4 regions of the Aeromonas encheleia genome follow, and region 2 is predicted to be linked to each of the others. Evidence: riboswitches for the same ligand, from Rfam matches in the RefSeq annotation. Region 2 holds a riboswitch; each other region holds the start of a gene.
What was found. A riboswitch is a leader RNA that binds a small molecule or an ion and turns the genes downstream of it on or off. The one in region 2 is predicted to bind cyclic di-GMP.

Region 1: it holds a riboswitch for cyclic di-GMP, as region 2 does, so the genes downstream of both, lafK (lateral flagellar response regulator transcription factor LafK) here and EL255_RS04435 (glycosyl hydrolase family 18 protein) in region 2, are expected to answer to the same signal.
Region 3: it holds a riboswitch for cyclic di-GMP, as region 2 does, so the genes downstream of both, EL255_RS16885 (glycosyl hydrolase family 18 protein) here and EL255_RS04435 (glycosyl hydrolase family 18 protein) in region 2, are expected to answer to the same signal.
Region 4: it holds a riboswitch for cyclic di-GMP, as region 2 does, so the genes downstream of both, gbpA (N-acetylglucosamine-binding protein GbpA) here and EL255_RS04435 (glycosyl hydrolase family 18 protein) in region 2, are expected to answer to the same signal.

What each region holds. Positions count from the first base shown of each region.
Region 1 covers NZ_LR134376.1:4,110,217-4,115,680, forward strand. Annotated here, with positions in the region: gene fliFL (lateral flagellar M-ring protein FliFL) at 1-152, opposite strand, end outside; gene lfiE (lateral flagellar hook-basal body complex protein LfiE) at 161-487, opposite strand; gene lafK (lateral flagellar response regulator transcription factor LafK) at 499-1,761, opposite strand; cyclic di-GMP riboswitch class I at 2,015-2,102, opposite strand; gene lfhA (lateral flagellar biosynthesis protein LfhA) at 2,307-4,382, opposite strand; gene flhB (flagellar biosynthesis protein FlhB) at 4,386-5,464, opposite strand, start outside.
Region 2 covers NZ_LR134376.1:921,672-927,135, reverse strand. Annotated here, with positions in the region: gene EL255_RS04435 (glycosyl hydrolase family 18 protein) at 1-2,383, opposite strand, end outside; cyclic di-GMP riboswitch class I at 2,531-2,614, opposite strand; gene EL255_RS04430 (ExeM/NucH family extracellular endonuclease) at 2,909-5,047, shown strand; tRNA gene EL255_RS04425 (tRNA-Ala) at 5,172-5,247, opposite strand; tRNA gene EL255_RS04420 (tRNA-Ala) at 5,287-5,362, opposite strand; tRNA gene EL255_RS04415 (tRNA-Ala) at 5,435-5,464, opposite strand, start outside.
Region 3 covers NZ_LR134376.1:3,660,848-3,666,311, reverse strand. Annotated here, with positions in the region: gene EL255_RS16890 (hybrid sensor histidine kinase/response regulator) at 1-2,553, shown strand, start outside; cyclic di-GMP riboswitch class I at 2,782-2,868, shown strand; gene EL255_RS16885 (glycosyl hydrolase family 18 protein) at 2,979-5,464, shown strand, end outside.
Region 4 covers NZ_LR134376.1:702,063-707,526, forward strand. Annotated here, with positions in the region: gene EL255_RS03360 (sulfate/molybdate ABC transporter ATP-binding protein) at 1-198, shown strand, start outside; gene cbl (HTH-type transcriptional regulator Cbl) at 556-1,503, shown strand; gene gbpA (N-acetylglucosamine-binding protein GbpA) at 1,571-2,995, opposite strand; cyclic di-GMP riboswitch class I at 3,061-3,146, opposite strand; gene EL255_RS03375 (M3 family metallopeptidase) at 3,612-5,462, shown strand.

The DNA.
Region 1 (5,464 bases), 1.4 Mb from region 2:
ACTATGGTACCTGCGACGATCGCGGCCAGCAGGGCAATGGTCAGAATGGATTTGTTGTCGCGGGACAGCGTGCGCCAATTGCGCAGCCCTTCCTGGACCCGAGTCATGAAAGAGCCAGGAGACTCTTGGGTAGACGATACCAGTTCAGTCATTACCAACCTCAGAGCGGCATGCGCATGATGTCATCGAAACCCGCCATCAGCTTGTTGCGCACCTGCATCAGAGCGGAAAAACTGAGACCGGCTTTCTGACTGGCCACCATGGCCCCGACCAGATCGTCACTCTGACCCGCGTCGACGGCGGTCATCAAACTGGACGCGATATTTTGCTGCTCGTTAACGCGTCCGACGACGTCGCGCATGGCGTCGCTGAACGATACAGTCGATGCATCATTCGGCTCTATGGAAGGGGTTTGATTGGCGACACGCTGCATTTCCTGCATCTGCTGCAGGAGCGTCACCTGTGATGACATGATCTCAATCTTCACTCGGTTATCCCTTAGTTTTGAATCTGCTGCTCGACATCTATGCCCTGCTCACGCATGGCAGCCAGCTTGTATCTAAGCGCCCGGGTCGTCATCCCAAGGGCCTCAGCCGTACGAGTCCGATGACCACGAAAACGACGCAAGGTCTCTAGCACGAATTGAAATTCAGCATACCGCCTCGTCTCGCTGAGCCCTTCCGGCGCGGCGAGTGTCTCCGGTAACAGGTTGTCGGCTTCGACGGTGTAATGGGGCAACATCAAATCGACGGCCTGAATATGCAATCCGCGAGCCATAATTAAGGCCCGCTGGATGACGTTATCCAGCTCGCGAACATTGCCTGGCCAGTCATAGGCGAGCAGCTGTTTACACGCGCTCTCGCTCAGACGATAGCCCTGCTGTGCGCCGTAACGCTCGATGAAGTACTCGGCCAGCGGCAGGATGTCGTCTTGCCGTTCCCGCAACGCGGGCCAGCTCATGGGCAGAACATCGAGCCGGTAGAACAGGTCTTCGCGAAACTCTCCCTGTGCCACCAGATCCCGCAGATCCCGGTTGCTGGCGGCGATGATCCTTACGTCCAGCGCGATCACCTGATGGCTGCCCAGGCGTTCCACCTCTTTCTCCTGCAGCACCCGCAGCAACTTGGCCTGCAACGCCAGTGGCAACTCGGAGATCTCATCAAGCAGCAGGGTGCCCCCCTGCGCCAATTCAAACTTGCCCTGCTGGCTGGCAATAGCTCCGGTGAAGGCGCCCTTGCTGTGCCCAAACAAGATGGACTCGAGCATGGCCTCCGGAATGGCCGCACAGTTGATGGCCACGAAGGGTTTGCCAACACGGCTGGACATCTCATGGATATAGCGAGCCAGGCGCTCCTTGCCCGTGCCCGACTCGCCGCCGATGAGGATGGTGGCCGAGGTCTTCGCGGCTCGCCTGGCGAGTTGCAGCACTTGCTGGCTCAGGGAGGAGGCCGCGATCAGGTTGGGAATGGCTTGACGCAGGCGCAGAGCTCCCCTGACCACCTCGATCATCTGTCGCGGGCTGAAAGGCTTGATGATGTAATCGATGGCGCCGGCCCGCATGGCTTCCGCCGCCAGATAGGCCTGATGCTCATTGACCATGATGATGCAGCTGGTAACGGCCAGTTGATGCATCACGGAGGGGCCCGCCTCGGTCATGGCCGCCATGTCGAGCAGGATCAGATCGACCGTGTGTTGGGAGAGAAATGTTTTCGTTTGAGGAAGGGAATCCAGGCAGGAAACACGATAGCCAGAATTCAACAATATCTCCTCAATGTCGTTTCCATTTGATAACGATGGGGAGACAAATAATAGATGTGGCAGCGCTTCAATACCGAGTGATATTGAACTTTCCTTGATAGATGAATCAAAAAGCATATAAACCCGAACCTGTGATTGTACATGAATCAATCAACAGAACTGACGTGCAAAAATAAAAACGCACCACGACAAGAGCAACGCTTCTTAATGAGCGCTCGCTCTATATTAGGCATGGAAACAAGGCTGGAATCATAGCCTTGGTAACCCCGCTATCATTAACATCAATGCTGTTAGACCGGAGGCTTTGCGTCCTGACTTTTCAGTTCAGTTTGCCTTTATCATGCGACGATCCGTATTAGGATGGCATGGCTCTGTTGTCCCTAAAGCCATGTGACACATGTAGTTTGTTATATTTTGTAATATTGTTTTATTTTTTTTAACATGTCGTTACGTCAAAAGCCGTCACATGATAACGGCTTTATAAGACAATTCAAGCGGATATGCGGAATAGCCTCTTCCTGCTAGCCTGCATGACTGGCAATTCAACTTCAGCCTAGAGTCCCAATAACCTCGACCCGCAAATCTTCCGGGATCTCGTTATAAGAGAGTACTTTGAGACCTTTTGAGAAAGAGCGGGCATAACGGGCGATCAGCGGTCTGAGCTGGGGCATGACCACTAATACGGGAGCATATCCCTGTTGCTGCAACTGCTCCTTCACCAGCGGCATATTTTGTTGCAATTGCGCCAATAACTGGGGATCGACCGGGAAGCTGTCCAGCTGGATTTTTCCCTGCTGCTGGGACTGATTCATCGCCGTCAACAGCGTCTGCTCCAGGCGATCGTCCAGGGTGAAGGCGGCCAGGATGTCACGCGAGCCTATCGCCTGCCTGACGATCTGACGCTTCAAGGCACAACGCACATCCGACGCCAGCAGGACGGGATCCTTGGTCAGCTCGCTCGCATCCAGCAAGGTGGTAGCTATGGTGCGGATGTCGATGAGGCTGATCTGCTCCTTGAGCAACTGGCGGAAGACCCGCAACTGCTGCATCTGGGTCAGGGCCAGATTGAGTTCTTCCGCCAGGCGGGGAGACTGAATGGCCAGATATTGGCCCAGTTTGCCCACCTCATCGTGACCAAACAGCGCATCGAGCTGCTCTCTGAGTAGCTTGCTGGCATGGGTAGCGATGACGGTGGCAGAGTCGACCACCGAATAGCCCAGGTTGAGCGCCTTGGCCTTGTTGTCCGGCGAAATCCAGACCGCACTCATGCCGTAGGCCGGGTCCTGGGTGAGCTCTCCATCCAGCGTACCGTATGTTTCTCCGCTGCTGATGGCCATCAGCCGCTGGCAATCCACATTCCCCATGGCCAGGGCGATGCCGGACAGCTTGATACGATATTGATCGGGTTGCAGTTGCAAGTTGTCACGTACCCGAATTTCCGGCAGCAGGAAGCCATATTGCTCGGAGAGGGTTTTTCGAATGCCGCGAACCCGGGCGAGTAACTCGGCCCCCTTGTCCACTTCCGCCAGCGGCACCAGCCGATAGCCGAGTTCGATGGCGACGGAGTCCACCGGTGGCAGATCCTGCCAATCCAGCCCCTGGGGCTCGGGTTGCACCATCTGCCGGGTCAGTTCCTGGGCCGCGTCCAGAGCCGGATCCTTGAGCCGACGCTTGCTCACGCTCCAGCCGGTCCATGCCAGTACGGCGGCGAAGCTGAGGAAGGCCAGCATGGGCATGCCAGGTACGAGGCCCAGCACCAGCATGATGATCGCCGCCGTGTAGATGACCCGGGGCGATGCCAGGATCTGCTGGCCAACCTGATCCGACATCTCCCCTTCGTCGCTGACGCGCGTCACTATGATGGCGGCGGCAGTGGACATCAGTAGTGAGGGGATCTGGGCCACCAGGCCATCACCTATGGTGAGCAGGGCATAGATCCGGAACGCATCGGAAACCGGCAGCGAGTGCTGGAAGATACCGATGGCCAGCCCCCCCACCAGGTTGATGATGAGCACCAGCAAGCCGGCGATGGCATCGCCACGCACGAACTTGGAGGCACCGTCCATGGCGCCGTAGAAATCGGCTTCCTTGGCGATCTCTTCCCGCCGGGCCCGGGCCTGGTGCTGATCCAGGGTGCCGGCATTGAGATCGGCATCGATGGCCATCTGCTTGCCCGGCATGGCGTCCAGTGTGAAGCGGGCGGAAACCTCGGAGATCCGCTCTCCCCCCTTGGTGATCACCACGAAATTGATGATCATCAGGATCACAAAGACCACCAGACCCACCACGTAGTTGCCACCGATGACCACTTCCCCAAACGCCTGGATGACCTTACCGGCAGCCTCATTCCCCTCGTGACCATGCAGCAGCACGACCCGGGTGGAGGCGACGTTGAGGGAGAGCCGCATCAGAGTCGCGACCAGCAGCACAGTCGGGAACACGGAGAAGTCGAGCGGACGACGGGCCGAGACCGAGACCAGCAGCACCAGCACGGCCAGCACTATGTTGAAGGTGAAAAGGGCATCCAGCAGCCAACCGGGCAGGGGCAGGATCATCATCGCCAGGATCGCCAACAACATCATGGGGATCGCGGTATAGGATTGGGTCAATACACGCCAGTTCACAACTTACCTCTCAGGTTGACGTAACTCGGGCGGCACATGCAAAGGGGCAAGGGAATGGGGCTTCTTGCCCTTGCCAGCCTCATAGGCCCGTAGCTGCAATACGTGATTCAATACATAGGCGACTGCGGTGTACAGGCCCGCTGGCACTTCCTGATCAACCCGGGTGGAGTAGTAGATGGCCCGGGTCAGATCCGGCAGGCTCATCACCATCTTGTCGTGCTGCTTCGCCACCTGGCGGATCCGCTCCGCCATGCTGTCTACCCCCTTGGCGATCACAAAGGGCGCATTGGCCCGCTCGGGATCATATTTGATGGCCACCGCATAATGGGTCGGGTTCACGATGATCACATCCGCCTGCGGAACCCGCTGTTCGATACGGGCACGCGCCAGCATGCCCTGTACCTGGCGGATCTTGGCCTTGATCTCCGGGCGCCCCTCGCTGTTCTTGTGCTCGTCCTTGACCTCCTGCTTGGTCATCTTTAACTGCTTGTTCAGGGACCAGCGTTGGTAAGGCACATCCAGCACGGCGATCAGCATCTGCACGCTGCCAAGCAAGATAAATGCCTGGGAGAGGATCCCCAGCGCCTGCTCCATGGCGGCCTGCGGTGGCATACGGTTCATCATCAGCAGCAGGGGCCACTGATGCTTGAGCAGCAGGGCCAGGGTGCCACCGATCAGCAGGATTTTGAGAATGGATTTCAGCAGCTCCATCAGGCTGTGGGAGGAGAACATCCGCTTGAGGCCTTTGAGCGGATTGAGTTTCTCGCCGCTGGGCATCAACTTCTTCCAGGCCAAGACCATGCCACCCGGCACTATGCTGAGCAGGATCAGCAACAGCCCCAGAAAACCGAACAGCGGCAGCAGCACCCACAACATGCCGACCAGGGCCTCCGCCGTCCAATGGATCATCATCTGCGGATCACGTGCCCCCTGCCAGTCGAAGCGTTGGGGGCGCTTCATCAGTTCGGCAAAGAACAGGCCAAAACTGGGCACCATCCATTGCATGGCCAGCCCCCCGAGCAGCAACAGACCAGCCGAGCTCAGCTCCTTGGAACGCGCTATCTGTCCCTCTTCCCTCGCCT
Region 2 (5,464 bases):
CGCCGATGTCGAGCTGCGCCGCCGGAGCGGGCAGATCGTTCTGCTTCAGATTGGGCTGGCTCGCCGTCCTGAACTTGTCGTAGGCCAGGCTGGTGAGGGTGCTGCCAATGACATATTCGTTCTTGGCCGGATCGAACGCGTAATCCCCCGCCATCTCCCAGAACATGACGCCCCCCAGGCCGCGCTTGACGATGTAGTCCAGCTTCTTGCCCATGGACTCTTCATCTTCGGTGGAGAGGAACACCTTCTTCTCCTCGTTCCACAGCCAGGGCGCCTGCGCCTTGTCATCGTAGTAACGCACGTACTTGCCCTGGATCACGTCGGCCGGGTTGTTGGGATCCAGACCCCAGGCCTGACCGTAGCTCGGCAGGGTGGTGATGCCGAGGCTGGCCGCGTGCTCCAGGTTCTTGGCATGCCACATGGGCACGGCGCCGGCGCCGACCTCGTTGCCGTTCTTGTCCAGATCGTGCCAGATGTTGTCGATGCCGACAGCGCCGTTGCCGCAGGGGATGGTGCTGCCACCTGTGCCCGGCTGGCAATTGCTCTGGCTCGGCAAGGCCGCCTTGCCGTTGAGACCATGGGTGCCGCCGGTGACCCCTTGCCAGCCACGGGTGTAGTAAGGCACCCCTATGTTGATCTTGCCGGCCGCCAGGGCGCCACGGAAGTAGTGGGCCGACCAGGCCGCGTTCAGATAGCCGATGGCGCCGTACTGGGCCTGGCTATAGACGCCCCACTGGGCCAGCTCCGGATCCGCCTTGTTGTCGAACAGCGCGGCGTTGTGGGCCACGAAGTTGTTCCAGGCGCCGTGGAAGTCATAGGTCATCAGGTTGACGTAATCCAGGTACTGGGTGACCTGGAAGTTCTCCATGCCGCGCAGCAGATAGGCCGACGCCGGTGAGGCTATGGTCAGCATGTACTTGCGGCCATCCTCGGTGCCGGCGCTGTCGAGCCGGCTGCGCAGGGTCTTCATCAGGACTTCGTAGTTGGCAAACAACTTGGCCCGGCACTGGTTGGAGAGCGGGAAGTCGTTGGGGTTGCCCGCATCCTTCATGGAGGTGGGGTACTCGTAGTCCACGTCCACCCCATCGAAGCCGTACTGGCGGATGAAGCCCACCGCCGAGTCGGCGAAGGCGTTGATGCCGGCGGTGTTGACCGAGCAATCGCCCTTGGTGGTGGCGGTATAGAAGCCACGGGTGTCGGCCCAACCGCCCACCGAGATCAGCGTCTTCACGTCCGGGTACTGTTTCTTGTACTTGGAGAGCAGGTTGAGGTGACCCTTGTAGGCAAACTCCGGGTCCATCTCGGCGCCCGGTACCCCCTCCCAGGTCAGCTTGGTGGCGGCGTCGTCCACCTTGATCAGGTGGCTCTGCTCATCCACCGCCGCGAAGGCGTAGTTGATGTGGGTGATCTTGTCCCAGGGAATGTCGTTCACCAGGTAGGCGGGCAGGCCGTTCTTGCCGGTGCGCCAGGAGGTGAAGTAACCGATGACGCGGCGGGCATGGTCATCCCCCATACACTCGCTGCCATCGGCGCGGTAGATCTGGCGAATGTCGCAGGAGAGGTTGCCACCTGTGGGGGGCAGCGCGGCCTCTTCCACGGTGACATCGATCTGGGCCGACTCACCGACCAGGTTCCCCTTGTCTGTCGCCACCAGTTTGAGGCCGGCGACCCCCTTGCTCTGGGGCGTCCAGTTCAGCTGCCAGGGGGCGCTACTGTCTTCGCCCACCTTCTGGCCATTCACATAGAGCTCGACCCTGGCCACATCGTTGTTGGCATCGGTCACATCGGCCGTGACCGTGGCGACCCGGCCCAGGGTCAGCCTGGCGCCGGCGGCCGGGCTGCTGATGCTGGCCTTGGGCGCTTCCGGGGCCACCACGGCGCTGACGCTGAAAGCAGCATCGGCTTCGCTCAGCAGCTTGCCATCCTTGTCCAGGGCGCGGGACTTGAGCTGATGGGGGCCGACGCCGCTCGCCACCCAGCTTGCCGACCAGGGGGCCGCGCCGCTCAGTGCGACCTGGGTGCCATCGATCAGGTACTCCACCTTGACCATGGCGCTGCTGTCACCGCTCAGGGTTACCGCCAGGGCCACAGGCGCCCCCTCGTTGAAAGCGTTACCAACGGCGGGCGAGCTTATCGCGAGCCCGAGGCCCGGCGCCGTGCCGCCATCGCTGAAGGGTTTCCAGGCATCGGCCCAGACGGTACCCACCCCGGGCGCATAGTGATAGGGCGAGGCGCCACACCAGCCGGAGTAAGGAAATTCCTTGCACTCATAGAGGTTGCCGACGTTGCTGACGACATCGCCAGCCTTGTAGGCGGTGCCGGACTGATAGGCGGGATAGGCGGCTTGCGCCCAGGCGGGCATAGCCGCAAGGGCGACCAGCATGGCGAGCCTGCTGGGCCTTAGGGTCTGTTGCATATTGTTATCATCCTTGTTTTATCTTGGCTTTTAAGACCGGGCAAAGCGCAATAGCAACAGGTGAGAAAGGGTCGACAACAGGCCATGGACGGGGCCACATCCCCTCATGTCACCCTGGGTAACCCCGCTGTCTGGCCAGTATCCGGCAGATCGGAGGCTTTGCGTCCCGGCATCACTGCCGGTTTGCCCTTTACCTGGGTTCCGTGAGGAACAGGGCGAGTATAGGAAGCAAGTGGTCGAGTCTCAATCTTCATTCTCGAAGAAAAATATGTAAACGCCAGCAAGCCCCCCACATCCTCCCGCACAGCCGGTGACACTTTTATCATTAATTTCATAATGTTAGCCACGTCATAAAAACGAAACAGGCCTCTTTTGCCTCCCCATAATGTGCGTTGGCTCACTGGTATGATGTGCCAGAAATGTGACAATGCGCGCCCTTGGCCAAGGTGCCAAGGCTATGGAAACACTGGCAAAAATAAAAAAGGAATACCCATGAAAGGAACACCTACCCTGCTGTCGCTGGCCGTGGGGCTCGCGCTCGCGTCCCCCTCAATCCATGCCGCCGGCTTCAGCTGCCCGGCCGACAACGCCCTCACCCCCATCCCCGCCATCCAGGGCAGTGGCGACAAGAGCCCGCTGATCCCGGACGATCTGTTTGAAAGTACCCAGACGGTGGCCGTCAAGGCGGTGGTCAGCGCCCTCGGCGAGAGCCTGAACAAGGGCTTCTACCTGCAGGATCTCCAGGGCGATGGCAACCCCCAGAGCTCGGACGGTATCTTCGTCTTCCTGAGTGACATCAACAAGTACCCCGCCATCCAGCCGGGGGCCGAGGTCTGTCTGGAAGCCAAGGTGGCGGAATACTACGGCCATACCCAGCTCAAGCCGGTCCTGGATAGCAAGGTCCCGCGCCTGCAGGTGCTGGCGCAGGGCAGCGTCCCCGCCGCCGTGCCACTGCGGGTGCTGGAGGGGGAGACCCTGGCCCGGGCGCTGGAGCGTCACGAGGGGATGCGGGTGCGGCTCGATGCCGACAGCGCGCTCAAGGTAAGCCGCAACTTCAGCTACGACTACGCCGCCCGGCGCAACAACCTGGTGCTCGCCCATCAGGCCCCGCTGATGAAACCGACCCAGCTGCACGTGGCGGGCAGCAGCGAGGCCAAGGCACTGGCACAGGCCAATGCGGGCAACCGGGTATTCCTCGAATCCGACTTCAAGGCCGCCGACGGCAAGCTACCCTGGCTGCCCGCCTGGGAGCCGGAGCAGGGTTACCTGCGCATCGGCGATGCCCCGGTCAACCTGGAGGCCCTGGTGGGTTACAGCTATGACGAGTACCGGCTGATAGTGCCGAAGGGGCAGACCATCACGGCCGGCGATCTGCTGCGTACCGACGAGAACGATCGCCAGAGCGCCCCGGCTCGCACCGCCGGCACTGACCTGCGCATCGGCAGCTTCAACGTGCTCAACTACTTCACCAGCCACTCCAGCGTGGGCGGTGCTCTCAACGTGCTGTGCAAGGACCAGACTGATGCGGACAGCGCCAAGGGCTGCAACAGGGGCGCCAAGAACCTGGAAGATTTCCAGCAGCAGCGCACCAAGATAGTCAACGCCATCACCGAGATGGACGCCGATCTGCTCGGCCTGATGGAGATGGAGAACAACGGCTTTGACGAGCACTCCGCCATCAGCGATCTGGTCACGCATCTGAACGCCCAGCAGAAGGATGCCAGCCAGCACTACGCCTTCGTCAGCCTGCCCAAGGCGCTGCTCGGCGAGGAGCGCTACTTCGGTGGCGACGCCATCATGGTGGCCATGCTCTATCGCCCGGCCAAGCTGACCCCGAGCGGGGAAGCCGGTGTGATTCAACTGCCGCAGCAGCGTTACATCCTGGGCGGCGTCGCCAAGAGCGCCGGTCAGCGCGACTCCCTGGTGCAGAGCTTCACGGTGGCGGGCAGCAAGGATCCCCTGACGCTGGTGGTCAATCACCTGAAATCCAAGGGTTCTGGCTGCTTTGAGAACGGGGACGGCAAGACCGAACCCGCCGATCTGCAGGGCAAGTGCACCGAGTTTCGGGTGAGTGCGGCCAAGGTGCTGGGCGAGGCGATGAACAAGCTGCCGGGCCAGGTGCTGCTGGTGGGCGACTTCAACTCCTACGCCAAGGAAGACCCGATCCGGGTGCTGACCGACTACGATGCGGCCAAGGCGGATCGCAAGATCCGCTCCGCCTCCCACACCTTCGTCGGCGAGCAACCCTACGAGCAGCTCGGCCAGGAGGTGAGCAAGAGCTATGGCCTGATCGATGTGAACGTCAAGTTCAACCAGGAGAAGGCCATCTCCTACAGCTACGAGGCCGAGCTCGGCACTCTGGACTACGCCCTCGCCAACCCGGCGCTGGCCAAGAAGGTGGTGGCCGTCGCCGACTGGCACATCAACTCCTACGAGAGCAACCTGTTCGAATATGGACGCGGCTTCACCGGCGACATGATCAAGTCCGACAACCCGTTCAGCGCCTCCGACCACGACCCCATCATCGTCGACCTCAAGCTGCAGGAGCCAAGCAATGGCAGCGGGGCTGGCGCCATGGGTGCCCTGCTGCTGGCGCTGTTGCCGCTGGCCTGGCGCCGTCGCCACGGCTGATGACTTGCCATAGCCACCAAGCCCGCAGCCGATGCGGGCTTTTTTGTCGACGAGAATTGGGGGGTAAAAAGGAAAGTGGAGCCAAAACAAAAAGGCCACCGCAATGCGGTGGCCTTTTGATATTTGGTGGAGCTACGCGGGATCGAACCGCGGACCTCTTGCATGCCATGCAAGCGCTCTCCCAGCTGAGCTATAACCCCAAGTTGTATTGAATCAAGGACTAGCCTCAACTCTGAATTTGGTGGAGCTACGCGGGATCGAACCGCGGACCTCTTGCATGCCATGCAAGCGCTCTCCCAGCTGAGCTATAACCCCAAATTCTTTACTCTTTAAACAACCGGTTCTGGCGGCCGGTTGCCCTAACTCTGGTATTCAAATATCAAATAGTGGTGGAGCTACGCGGGATCGAACCGCGGA
Region 3 (5,464 bases), 1.8 Mb from region 2:
TGGGTCGGGGCCGGCATGGCCTCGGATACCTATGTCATCAGCCTGCCGATGTCGCTCGGCTACGACGGCATGGCGATGCTGGCGTTCCTCGGCGGCACCTCGGCGGCCACCGGCATGGTGATCGTCTGCACCATAGCCCTGGCCATCATGGTCAGCAACGATCTGGTGCTGCCGGTGCTGCTGCGCCGCTTCTGGCAGCAGGGGCGGGACGAGCGGCTGGTGCGGCTGCTGCTGCAGGTACGCCGTGGCGCCATCCTTCTGATCCTGCTGGCGGCCTGGGCGCTCTACCTCTGGCTCGGGGATCTCACCAGCCTGTCGCGCATCGGCTACCTGTCGTTTGGCGCCGTGGCCCAGTTCGCCCCGGCGCTGTTGCTCGGCCTCTACTGGCGCCACGGCAACCGCAAGGGGGTCTACCTTGGCCTGGCGCTCGGGGTCAGCCTCTGGTTCATCACCCTGCTGGCGGAGAGCGGCCTGCTGGCGGGCTCGCCGCTGGAGGCGCTGCTGGCGCCCCCTGACTGGCCCGCGTTCAGGGATCTGAGCCTGGGTGCCTGGTGCATCTTCCTGAGCCTGCTGCTCAACCTGCTCGGCTACGTGGCGGGCTCCCTGCTGTCGCGGGCGGCGGTGAGCGAGCGGCTGCAGGCGGCGAACTTCGTCGGCAAGCCGAGCCGGGATACCACTGCGCTCTATCAGGCGCGGGTCTCGGTCAAGGAGCTGGAGATGCTGGCGGCCCGCTTCGTCGGCTCGAGCCGGGTCAAGCGCGCCTTCGGTCGCTTCGCCGGCGAGCGCGGCGGCACCCTGGCGCCCCAGATGCAGGCGTCGGCGGAACTGATCGCCCACACCGAGCGGCTGCTGGCGGGGGTGTTCGGCACCTCGTCAGCCCGGCTGGTGCTGGCCTCGGCCCTGCAGGGGCGCAACATGCAGCTCGAGGAGATCGCCACCATAGTGGACGAGGCCTCAGACGTGTTCCGCTTCAACCGGGGGCTGTTGCAGGGGGCCATAGAGCACATGGGGCAGGGCATCTCGGTGGTGGACAGGGAGCTCAAGCTGGTGGCCTGGAACCGGCGCTACATAGAGCTGTTCCACTACCCGACCGGTCTCATCCAGGTGGGGCGCTCCATTGAGGAGATCATCCGCTACAACGCCGAGCAGGGGCTGTGCGGCGTGGGTGAGATCGAGGCCCATGTGGCGCGGCGGGTCGCCTTCATGCAGCGTGGCAGCCCTCATGTCTCGGCGCGGGAGCGGCCGGATGGGCGGGTGATCGAGATGCAGGGCAACCCCATGCCGGCCGGCGGCTTCGTGATGACCTTCACCGACATCACCCCGTTTCGGGCGGCGGAGCGGGTGCTGCGCGAAGCCAACGAGCACCTGGAGGCGCGGGTGGCCGAGCGCACCCACGAGCTGTCCGAGCTGAACCGTCAGCTGCTCTCGGTGAACCAGCAGGTGGAGCGGGCCAATCACTCCAAGAGCCGCTTCCTGGCGGCGGTGAGCCACGATCTGACCCAGCCCCTCAACGCCGCCAAGCTGTTCACCTCTTCCCTGCTGGAGATGCTGCCCCAGGCGGGGGAGCAGGCCCGCATCGCCCGCCACATCGACGATGCGCTGGGGGCGACCGAGGATCTCATCACCGATCTGCTCGACATCTCGCGGCTCGAGGCGGGCAAGTTCAAGGCCAGGAAGCTCGATTTCGCCCTGAGCGACGTGTTCGACAACCTCAAGGCGGAGTTCGGGGTGCTGGCCCAGGCGAGCGACATCCAGTTCTCGGTGGTGGAGAGCAGGCTGGCCGTGTACAGCGACGTGCGCCTGCTGCGGCGGGTGCTGCAGAACTTCCTCACCAATGCGTTTCGCTACAACCCGGCCGGCCGGGTGTTGCTCGGCTGTCGCCGGCTGGGGGACAAGGTGCGCATCGAGGTGTGGGACAACGGCCCCGGCATTCCCGTCGACAAGCAGGAGGCCATCTTCGACGAGTTCTCCCGCCTCGATCACTCGCGCACCGCCAGGGAGCAGGGACTGGGGCTGGGCCTCGCCATCGCCCGCGGCATCTCGCTGGTCCTGGGTCACCCGCTCTCCCTGCGCAGCTGGCCGGAGGCGGGCTCGGTGTTTGCCATCACCCTCAACCTCGCGACCCGGCCTGTGATGCCCGCTCAGGTGGCGGCGCCCGCCCCGCGCGACAGCCAGCTGGAGGGGGTCAGGATCCTCTGCATCGACAACGAGGACGATATCCTCACCGCCATGCACTCCCTGCTGGGGCGCTGGGGCTGCGAGGTACGCTGCGCCCAGAGCCTGGTGCAGGCGGAGGCGCTCATCGCCGACGGCTTCCAGCCCCAGCTGGTGCTCTCCGATTATCACCTGGATGACGGCAAGACCGGGCTGCAGGCGCTGCACATGATCCGGCTGGCCCATGGCAACGGCATCGGCGGCATCATCATCAGCGCGGATCGCAAGAGCGAGTTGCAGGCGCAGATCCGCGAGCACGGTTACGGCTATGTCAGCAAACCGGTCAAGCCGCTCAAGCTGCGGGCGCTGATGAACAGCTTGCTGTTACCTGTACGCTGATCAGATTGTCGGGTGCAAGACAGTGAGCCAACTCACAGAATTAATCGCCGACAGGCCGAGTCGGGAGTAATCACTTCATCCACTTATTGGGGGTGTTGCGGGTGGGACTCTGCATAATCGCGGCCAACTAGCAATAGTGAGTCCCATTCACTGTCATTTTTACTAGGTGGCGCGGGTCACGCGTTCATCTATAGTCATTCGGCGATTATTTTCATCGCAAATCAAGTTGTGCAAAAAAGGCAAACCGGATGAAAGTCCGGGACGCAAAGCCTCCGGTCTAAGGGTCAGAGTACCTAGGATAGCGGGGCCACCACAGGTTGTTTCGTCCATGGGCCAAGCCATGGTGCGATGTCGTCTGCGTTACCTGGCCGGTTGCGTTGCCTTTTTTCGTTGTTTATTCCAAAAACGAAAAAGGATGTTCACCTATGTTAAGTCCAAAACCTTCCCTGCTGGCGCTCCTGGTCGGGGGGCTCTGCACCACCTCCGCCTTTGCCGCGCTCCCCGGCAAACCCACCATCGGCTGGGGCGAAACCAAGTTCGCCATCGTCGAGGTGGATCAAGCCGCCACCTCCTACAACAAGCTGGTCAAGGTCCACGCCGATGGCGCCCCGGTCAGCGTGAGCTGGAACCTCTGGTCCGGTGAGCTGGGTCAGACCGCCAAGGTGCTGCTCGATGGCAGCGAGGTCTGGTCCGGCGCTGCCTCTGCCGCCGGCACCGCGAACTTCAAGGTGACCAAGGGGGGGCGCTATCAGATGCAGGTCGCGCTCTGCAACGCCGAGGGCTGTACCCTCTCCGACAAGAAAGAGATCCTGGTGGCCGACACCGACGGCAGCCACCTGGTGCCGCTCAAGGCGCCGCTGCAGGAGAACAACAAGCCTTACGCCAACAAGTCCGGCAAGGTGGTGGGGGCCTATTACGTGGAGTGGGGCGTCTATGGTCGCAAGTTCACCGTGGACAAGGTCCCGGCCCAGAACCTGACCCACATCCTCTACGGCTTCACCCCCATCTGCGGCGGCAATGGCATCAACGACAGCCTCAAGGAGATCTCCGGCAGCTTCGAGGCGCTGCAGCGCTCCTGTGCCGGGCGGGAGGACTTCAAGGTCTCCATCCACGATCCCTGGGCCGCCATCCAGATGCCGCAGGGTAACCTCTCTGCCTTTGACGAGCCCTACAAGGGCAACTTCGGCAACCTGATGGCGCTCAAGAAGGCCAACCCCGATCTCAAGATCCTCCCCTCGGTGGGGGGCTGGACCCTGTCCGATCCCTTCTTCTTCTTCGGTGACAAGAGCAAGCGCGACCTCTTCGTGGCGTCCATGAAGGAGTACCTGCAGACCTGGAAGTTCTTCGACGGGGTGGACATCGACTGGGAGTTCCCGGGTGGCCAGGGGGCCAACCCCAGCCTGGGTGGCCCGAACGATGGCGCTACCTATGTGGCGCTGATGAAGGAGCTGCGCGCCATGCTCGATGAGCTGGAGGCCAGCACCGGCCGTCAGTACGAGTTGACCTCGGCCATCAGCGCCGGTGGCGACAAGATTGCCAAGGTCGATTATCAGGCGGCCCAGCAGTACATGGACCACATCTTCCTGATGAGTTACGACTTCAGCGGCGCCTTCGACCTGCAGAACCTGGCCCACCAGACCAACCTGTTCGCATCCAGCTGGGATGCCAACACCAGGTACACCACCGACAAGGGCGTCAGGGCGCTGCTCGGCCAGGGGGTCACCCCGGGCAAGATAGTGGTCGGGGCGGCCATGTATGGCCGTGGCTGGAGCGGGGTGAACGGCTACCAGGCCGGCAATCCCTTCACCGGCAGTGCCACCGGCCCCATCAAGGGCACCTGGGAGAATGGCGTGGTGGATTACCGCGACATCGTCAACAACCGCATGGGCGCCGGCTGGGAGCAGGGCTATGACGAGACAGCCGAGGCGCCTTACGTCTTCAAGGCCAGCACCGGCGAGCTCATCAGCTTCGACAACGACCGCTCGGTCAAGGCCAAGGGGCAGTATGTGCTGGCCAACCAGCTCGGCGGCCTGTTTGCCTGGGAGATCGATGCCGACAACGGCGACATCCTCAACGCCATGCATGAGGGGCTCGGCAACGGGGACGGCGGCACCCTGCCACCGGTCAACAAGCCGCCGGTGGCCAATGCCGGCAGCGATCTGAGCGCCACGGGTCCGGCCGAGGTGACGCTCAATGGCAGCGCCTCCCATGATCCGGAGAACGGGCTGCTTGGCTACAGCTGGAAACAGGTCTCTGGTCCGCAGACCAGCCTGCTCGACGCCACTCAGGCCAAGGCCCGGGTGGTGCTCGATGGGGTCAGCGCCGACATCAACCAGGTGTTCGAGCTGACCGTCACCGACGATCAGGGCCTCAAGGCCAGCGATCAGGTGGTGCTGACCAACAAGGCGCCGCAGCCGAACCTGCCCCCCGTGGTGACGGTGCAGGACAAGGTCTCGGTGCAGGCGGGCAAGCAGCTGAGCATCAGTGCCAGCGCCACCGATCCCAACGGTGACAGCCTGAGCTATCAGTGGACTGTGCCGGCCGGTCTCAGCGCCAGCGGCCAGAACAGCAAGACCCTGGTGGTGACGGCCCCGAGCGTGACGGCCAACACGGATTACGAGCTGATCGTCACTGTGACCGACGGCGCCCTGGACAGCCAGGGTCAGACCCGCCTCACCGTGACCCCGGTCAGCGGGGGCGGCGAGTGCAATGCCACCGACCCGGACGCGGTCAACTGGCCCGCCTGGAAGGCCGCGACCACCTACAACGGGGGGGAGAAGGTGAGCCACAACCAGCTGGTGTGGCAGGCCAAGTACTGGACCCAGGGCAATGAACCTAGCCGCACCGCGGATCAGTGGAAGCTGATCAGCCAGGTACAGCTCGGCTGGGATGCCGGCGTGGCCTACAACGC
Region 4 (5,464 bases), 220 kb from region 2:
GGTGGCATCAGTGCCACCATCACCCGCCTGCTGCCCATGGGGCCGCGGATCCGGGTCGAGCTGCGCGGCACCGGGGATACCCAGGGGGCGCATTTCGAGGCCGAGCTGAGCAAGGAGGCCGCCCGGGCCTTCGCGCCGGGGCAGGGGGTGCGCCTGGTGGCCAAGCAGGCGCAGCTCTATCCGGACTATCAGATCTGATGGAGCGGACTCCGTTCATGGCTGTTAAGGCTCGGCTCTATCCCAAATCATCAGATCTGATGGAGCGGACTCCGTTCATGGCTGTTAAGGCTCGGCTCTATCCCAAATCATCAGATCTGATGGAGCGGACTCCGTTCGTGGCTGTTAAGGCTCGGCTCTATCCCAAATCATCAGATCTGAGGGAGCCGAATACGTGGTGGGGAGTCTTGGCTCTTATCCCCGGAAGAGCGGTGGCGGCTTGCCCGCGCCGGTGACACAGTTTCAGGTTTGCGGCCCGGTATGAGCCCGGGCTGGCAATAAAACAAGAAAGCGGCGGCGGGGCAGACCCGACGACCGGTCAGCGCAGGAGGCGATGACGTGAATTTTCAGCAACTACGCATTATCCGGGAGGCGGCGCGGCGGGACTACAACCTGACCGAGGTTGCCAACGCCCTGTTCACCTCCCAGTCCGGGGTCAGCCGCCATATCCGCGAGCTGGAGGAGGAGCTTGGGCTGGAGCTGTTCATTCGCTACGGCAAGCGACTGCTCGGCATGACGGAGCCAGGCAAGGAACTGCTGGTGATCGCCGAGCGCATCCTCAACGACGCCAACAACATCCGCAAGTTGGCCAGCACCTTCGCCAACCGGGATTCGGGCCGGCTGTTGGTGGCGACCACGCACACCCAGGCGCGCTACGCCCTGCCGCGGGTGGTGAAGGCCTTTCGCGAGCAGTTCCCGCTGGTGCAGCTGGAACTGCGCCAGGGCGGGCCGGAAGAGATAGTGCGGCTGGTGCAGACCGGCGAGGTGGATATCGGCATCAGCAGCGAGCAGCTCGACAAGAGCGAAGGGGTGGTGGCCTTCCCCTACTACCGCTGGCATCACAACATAGTGGTGCCAGAGCAGCACCCCCTGACCGCCGAGCGGGAGCTGACCCTGGAGGCGCTGGCGAACTGGCCCATCATCACCTACCAGGCCGGGCTGACCGGACGGGCGCGGGTGGATGAGGCCTTCGCCGAGGCGGGGATAGCGCCGCAGATCCTGCTGACCGCCCAGGACTCCGACGTCATCAAGACCTATGTCGAGCTGGAGATGGGGGTCGGCATACTGGCGGACATGGCGTTCGACGCCCAGCGTGACAAGGGGCTGGTGCAGCTCGATGGCAGCCGGCTGTTCGCACCGCACACCGCCTGGATCGGGCTCAAGCAGGGGCAGTTCCAGCACAACTTCGCCTGGCAGTTCATCCAGCTCTGCAACCCGGAACTGGCGCTGGCCGAGATCCAGGCCCGCGCCATGAGCCACGAGCCGGCCCTCGATTACCAGATCTGAATGGGCTGACATGCCATAAACAAACAGGGAGCCATCGGCTCCCTGTTTGCTTATCTGTCGACGCGCGTTATTTCAGTTCGGTCCAGGCATCCTGCCAGTTGCTGCCCACGCCGGGCTCATACTGGGTCGCCGAGCTGGACCAGATAGTGCACCAGCCGCTGTAGGGGTAGGGCTTGCACTGATACACCTTGCCGTTCTTGGGCTGCAGCACCTTGGTGCCTGCGGTGTAGGACTTCAGGCCCTCCGGGAAGCTGAACTGGTAGTCACCGCCGCTGGCCGGATCCTTGAGCATCAGATCCAGGGTCTGCTGCAGCGGCTCGCCACCCGCCTTGGGCTTGCCCTCGATCACCAGCTGATGGTGACCCGCGCTCAGGCCGCTCACCGGCATGGTGAAGCTCTGGCTGCTGTCCTTGATGTCGGCGCCGGTCTGGCCCTTGGCGACACCGCCATGGTCATACAGGGTATTGGTGACGGCGAGGTCCCCTTGCGCCGTGACGGTGAAGGCCAGGGTGACGCTGCCGTTGTCGAGCAGGTACTCGCTCTCCAGACCGCTCACGTTGATGTCGTTGCCCACCGGCGGTTGTTGCTGTTCGAGCTGGATCTCGACCCGTTGCAGGTTGCTGCCCGCCTTCAGGTAGATGGGGTTCTGGCCGTAGACCGGGTTGAACTGGCCGTCGCCACCCTGCTGACCGGCACGGATCTGGCTCTGCTCGGCGTTGATCTTGCCCGCCAGATCGTGAGCCCAGTTGTTCTTCTGGCCCTGCTCGGCGTTGGCGATGGTCAGCACCGTCTGCAGATCGGTGCGCTCGCCGCTGGCGTCGAACACCCGGGTCCTGGCCTTGTCGCCGGCCGCGAGATCGGTGGAGGGGTAGATGGTCCCGCCCTGGCTCCAGCTCAGCGGGGGCTGGGTGCCGCCTTCGAAGCGGGCGTCGATCAGGTTGTAGAAGCTGTTGGCGGTATCGCCCACTTCCCACACCCCGAGAATGACCTGGTAGCCGGTGCGTGCCGGCAGGGTGCACTGGTGGGTGACCTGCTTGGGCGGCTGCACCATGTTGCCTTCGATCACGCAGAATGGATTGAGATCGAAGGAGTCGCGGGTCAGCGGCTGGTTCGGGTTCCACTCCTGCTTGGTGAGGTAGTAGCGCCAGTTGCGGGTCACGTGGTTGGCGGTGAAGCTCCAGCTGATAGCGAAGGGCCCGGCCTGCACCTCGCGCTTGGTCCAGCGATCGCTGGTCTGGGCATTGAGCTCACCGAATTGCGGGTGGCCGGCCGAGGCGATCTGGCCGTCGGCGGGGCCGCCGTTGGGGAAGCCGGACGGTGCCTCCAGGCTCTGGGGCTCCCACTGGATGGCGCCACACTGGCTGTTGCCGCCGGTCTTGCACAGATAGTTGCGACCCTCCGGCTGGTTGATATAGCCGTGGGCGAGTGCGCCGCCACTGGCCAGCAACGCCAGCGCCGCGGCCACATGATTGAGTTGAATTTTTGCTGCCATACATTCCTCTGTTCGGTGATGTGGGCAGTCAAGTTGGCAGGGGAAATCCCCGATACACACCTGGGTGTGGCAACCCCGCTATCCTGGACGACATGTCTTTAGACCGGAGGCTTTGCGTCCTGGCCTTTCAACCAGTTTGCCAAATGACTACATAAATGGTCATGGTGTCGCGTTTGAAGACGACGACATCATCATGACTTATTTTGATTAAATTATTAAGTGTAAATCTTTACGGTTCGACTCATCGGAGTAGTGCCATTACTTAACTTTCTGTTTTTGCATGGGTATTCCCCTGGTCATGTTCACTGCCCCGGATTGTTGTTCTGATTAATATTCAGATTTCACGCATCTTATGCCGAGGCGGCATCCCCTTGCCGACCCTGGACTCCATGGCAGGGGAGGGATCCTGGATCGAGGTGGATCCTTTATGGCTCAGCCGGCTGCCCAGGATCGCGGGATGTCCGCTCATTGCCCCCATGAGCAGCAGACAGACAGGCCCACTTTTGATAGCGTGGTGACGCGCATCCCGGCGCACGTTTGTCCCGGCCCCGACCGGGGAGGGACACCACCAAAAAGGAACGGATGGCCAGGCGCCACCGATAACAAGAGGGAATTTATGAGTTCCATTGCCAGGAATTACCTGAACCAGCTCAACGCCGACTACCTGCGGGTGCACAGGCGCAAGGAGGATCTGTTCTGGTCCACCTACATGGGCACCAGCGACGATCAGGCCGGCTTCACCGCCGCCGAGCAGGCCTACAAGGCGTTCTGTGCCAATCCGGCGCGGCTGCCGGAGCTGAGGGAGATGCTCGCCCAGGCCGACGGGGCGGATCTCAGACGCGGCCTGGGGGGCTGGATCGCCTTCTTCGAGTGCAACGTCATCGAGGATCCGGCGGCGGCGGCCCTGATGGACGAGCTGGTGGTCGCCGAGGCGGACCTGTTCTCCCGTCGCAAGGGCTTGAAGCTGAGCCTGCTGGACGAGCGGGGCCGCCAGGTGGCCGGCAGCCTGCCGGCGGCCAGCACCAGCCTGGCCGCCAGCCCGAGCGAGGCGGTGCGCCAGAGTGCCCTCGACATGTTCCACAGCCTGGAGCAGTGGGTGGTCGACCATGGCTACCTGGACGTAGTGGCGCTGCGCAACCGCTTCGCCCGCGCCATGGGCTATCGCGACTACTTCGATTACAAGGTGCGCAAGAACGAGCAGATGAGCCCGGAGCAGCTGTTTGCGGTGCTGGATGACTTCATCGAGCGCACCGAAGAGCGGGTGCACCTGAGCCTGGCCGAGCTGAAGGCGGCGAAGGGGGAGGCGGCGCTGCTGCCCCACAACCTGCGCTACTTCGTCAGCGGCGACGTGACCCGCCAGCTCGACCCCTACGTGCCCTTCTCGCGGGCGCTGCAGGATTGGGTCGAGAGCTTCCGCCGGCTCGGCATCCAGTATCGGGAGGCGACCCTCACCCTGGACTTGCTGACCCGGGAGGGGAAATACGAGAACGGCTTCTGCCACGGTCCGGTGCCGAGCTTCTGGCAGGAGGGGCAGTGGGTGCCCGCCGTGGTCAACTTCACCAGCCTGGCCAATCCGTCCCAGGTGGGCAGTGGCTGGAGCGGCCTCAACACCCTGTTCCACGAGGGGGGCCACGCCGCCCACTTCGCGAACGTGACCGGCAACGCCCCCTGCTTCTCCCAGGAGTTCCCGCCCACCTCCATGGCCTATGCCGAGACCCAGTCCATGTTCTGCGACAGCCTGCTGGACGATGCGGACTGGCTCAAGCGCTATGCCAGGAGCGAGAGCGGGGAGCCCATCCCGGATGCGCTCATCGGGGCCATGATAGAGGCGCGGCAGCCATTTCGCGCCTTCAACGAGCGGCAGATCGCGCTGGTCTCCTACTTCGAGCGGGATCTCTACGCCATGGCCGATGGCGATCGCACCCCGGCCGCGGTGCTGGCGCTGGCGCGCCGCTGGGAGCGCAAGATCCTGGGGGTGGAGAGCCCGCGGCCGCTGCTGGCGATCCCGCACCTGCTCAACCAGGAGTCGGCCTGCGCCTACCACGGCTACCTGCTGGCGCTGATGGCGGTGGAGCAGACCCGTGCCTATTTCCTGCGGCGCGACGGTTATCTCACCGACAACCCGCGCATCGGACCGGATCTGGCCGCCCATTACTGGGGGCCGGGCAACGGCATGACCCACGATCAGACCCTGCAGAGCCTCACCGGCGAGGGCTTCAGCGCCGCTCCCCTGGCCCGGGTCTGCAACCGGAGCGTAGCCGAGGCCTGGGAGCTGGCATCGGCCAGCATGGCGGCGGCGCGGCAGCGGCCGCCGGCAGGCGAGGGCAGCCCGCTCAATGCCCGCATCCGGGTGGTGCACGGGGAGGCGCTCATCGCCGACAACAGCGAGTCGGAGGCGCGCATGCTGGCCGACTTCGAGGCCTGGATCCGGCGCCACTACCAGGCCGAGCCAGCTTCTATCGGCTAAGG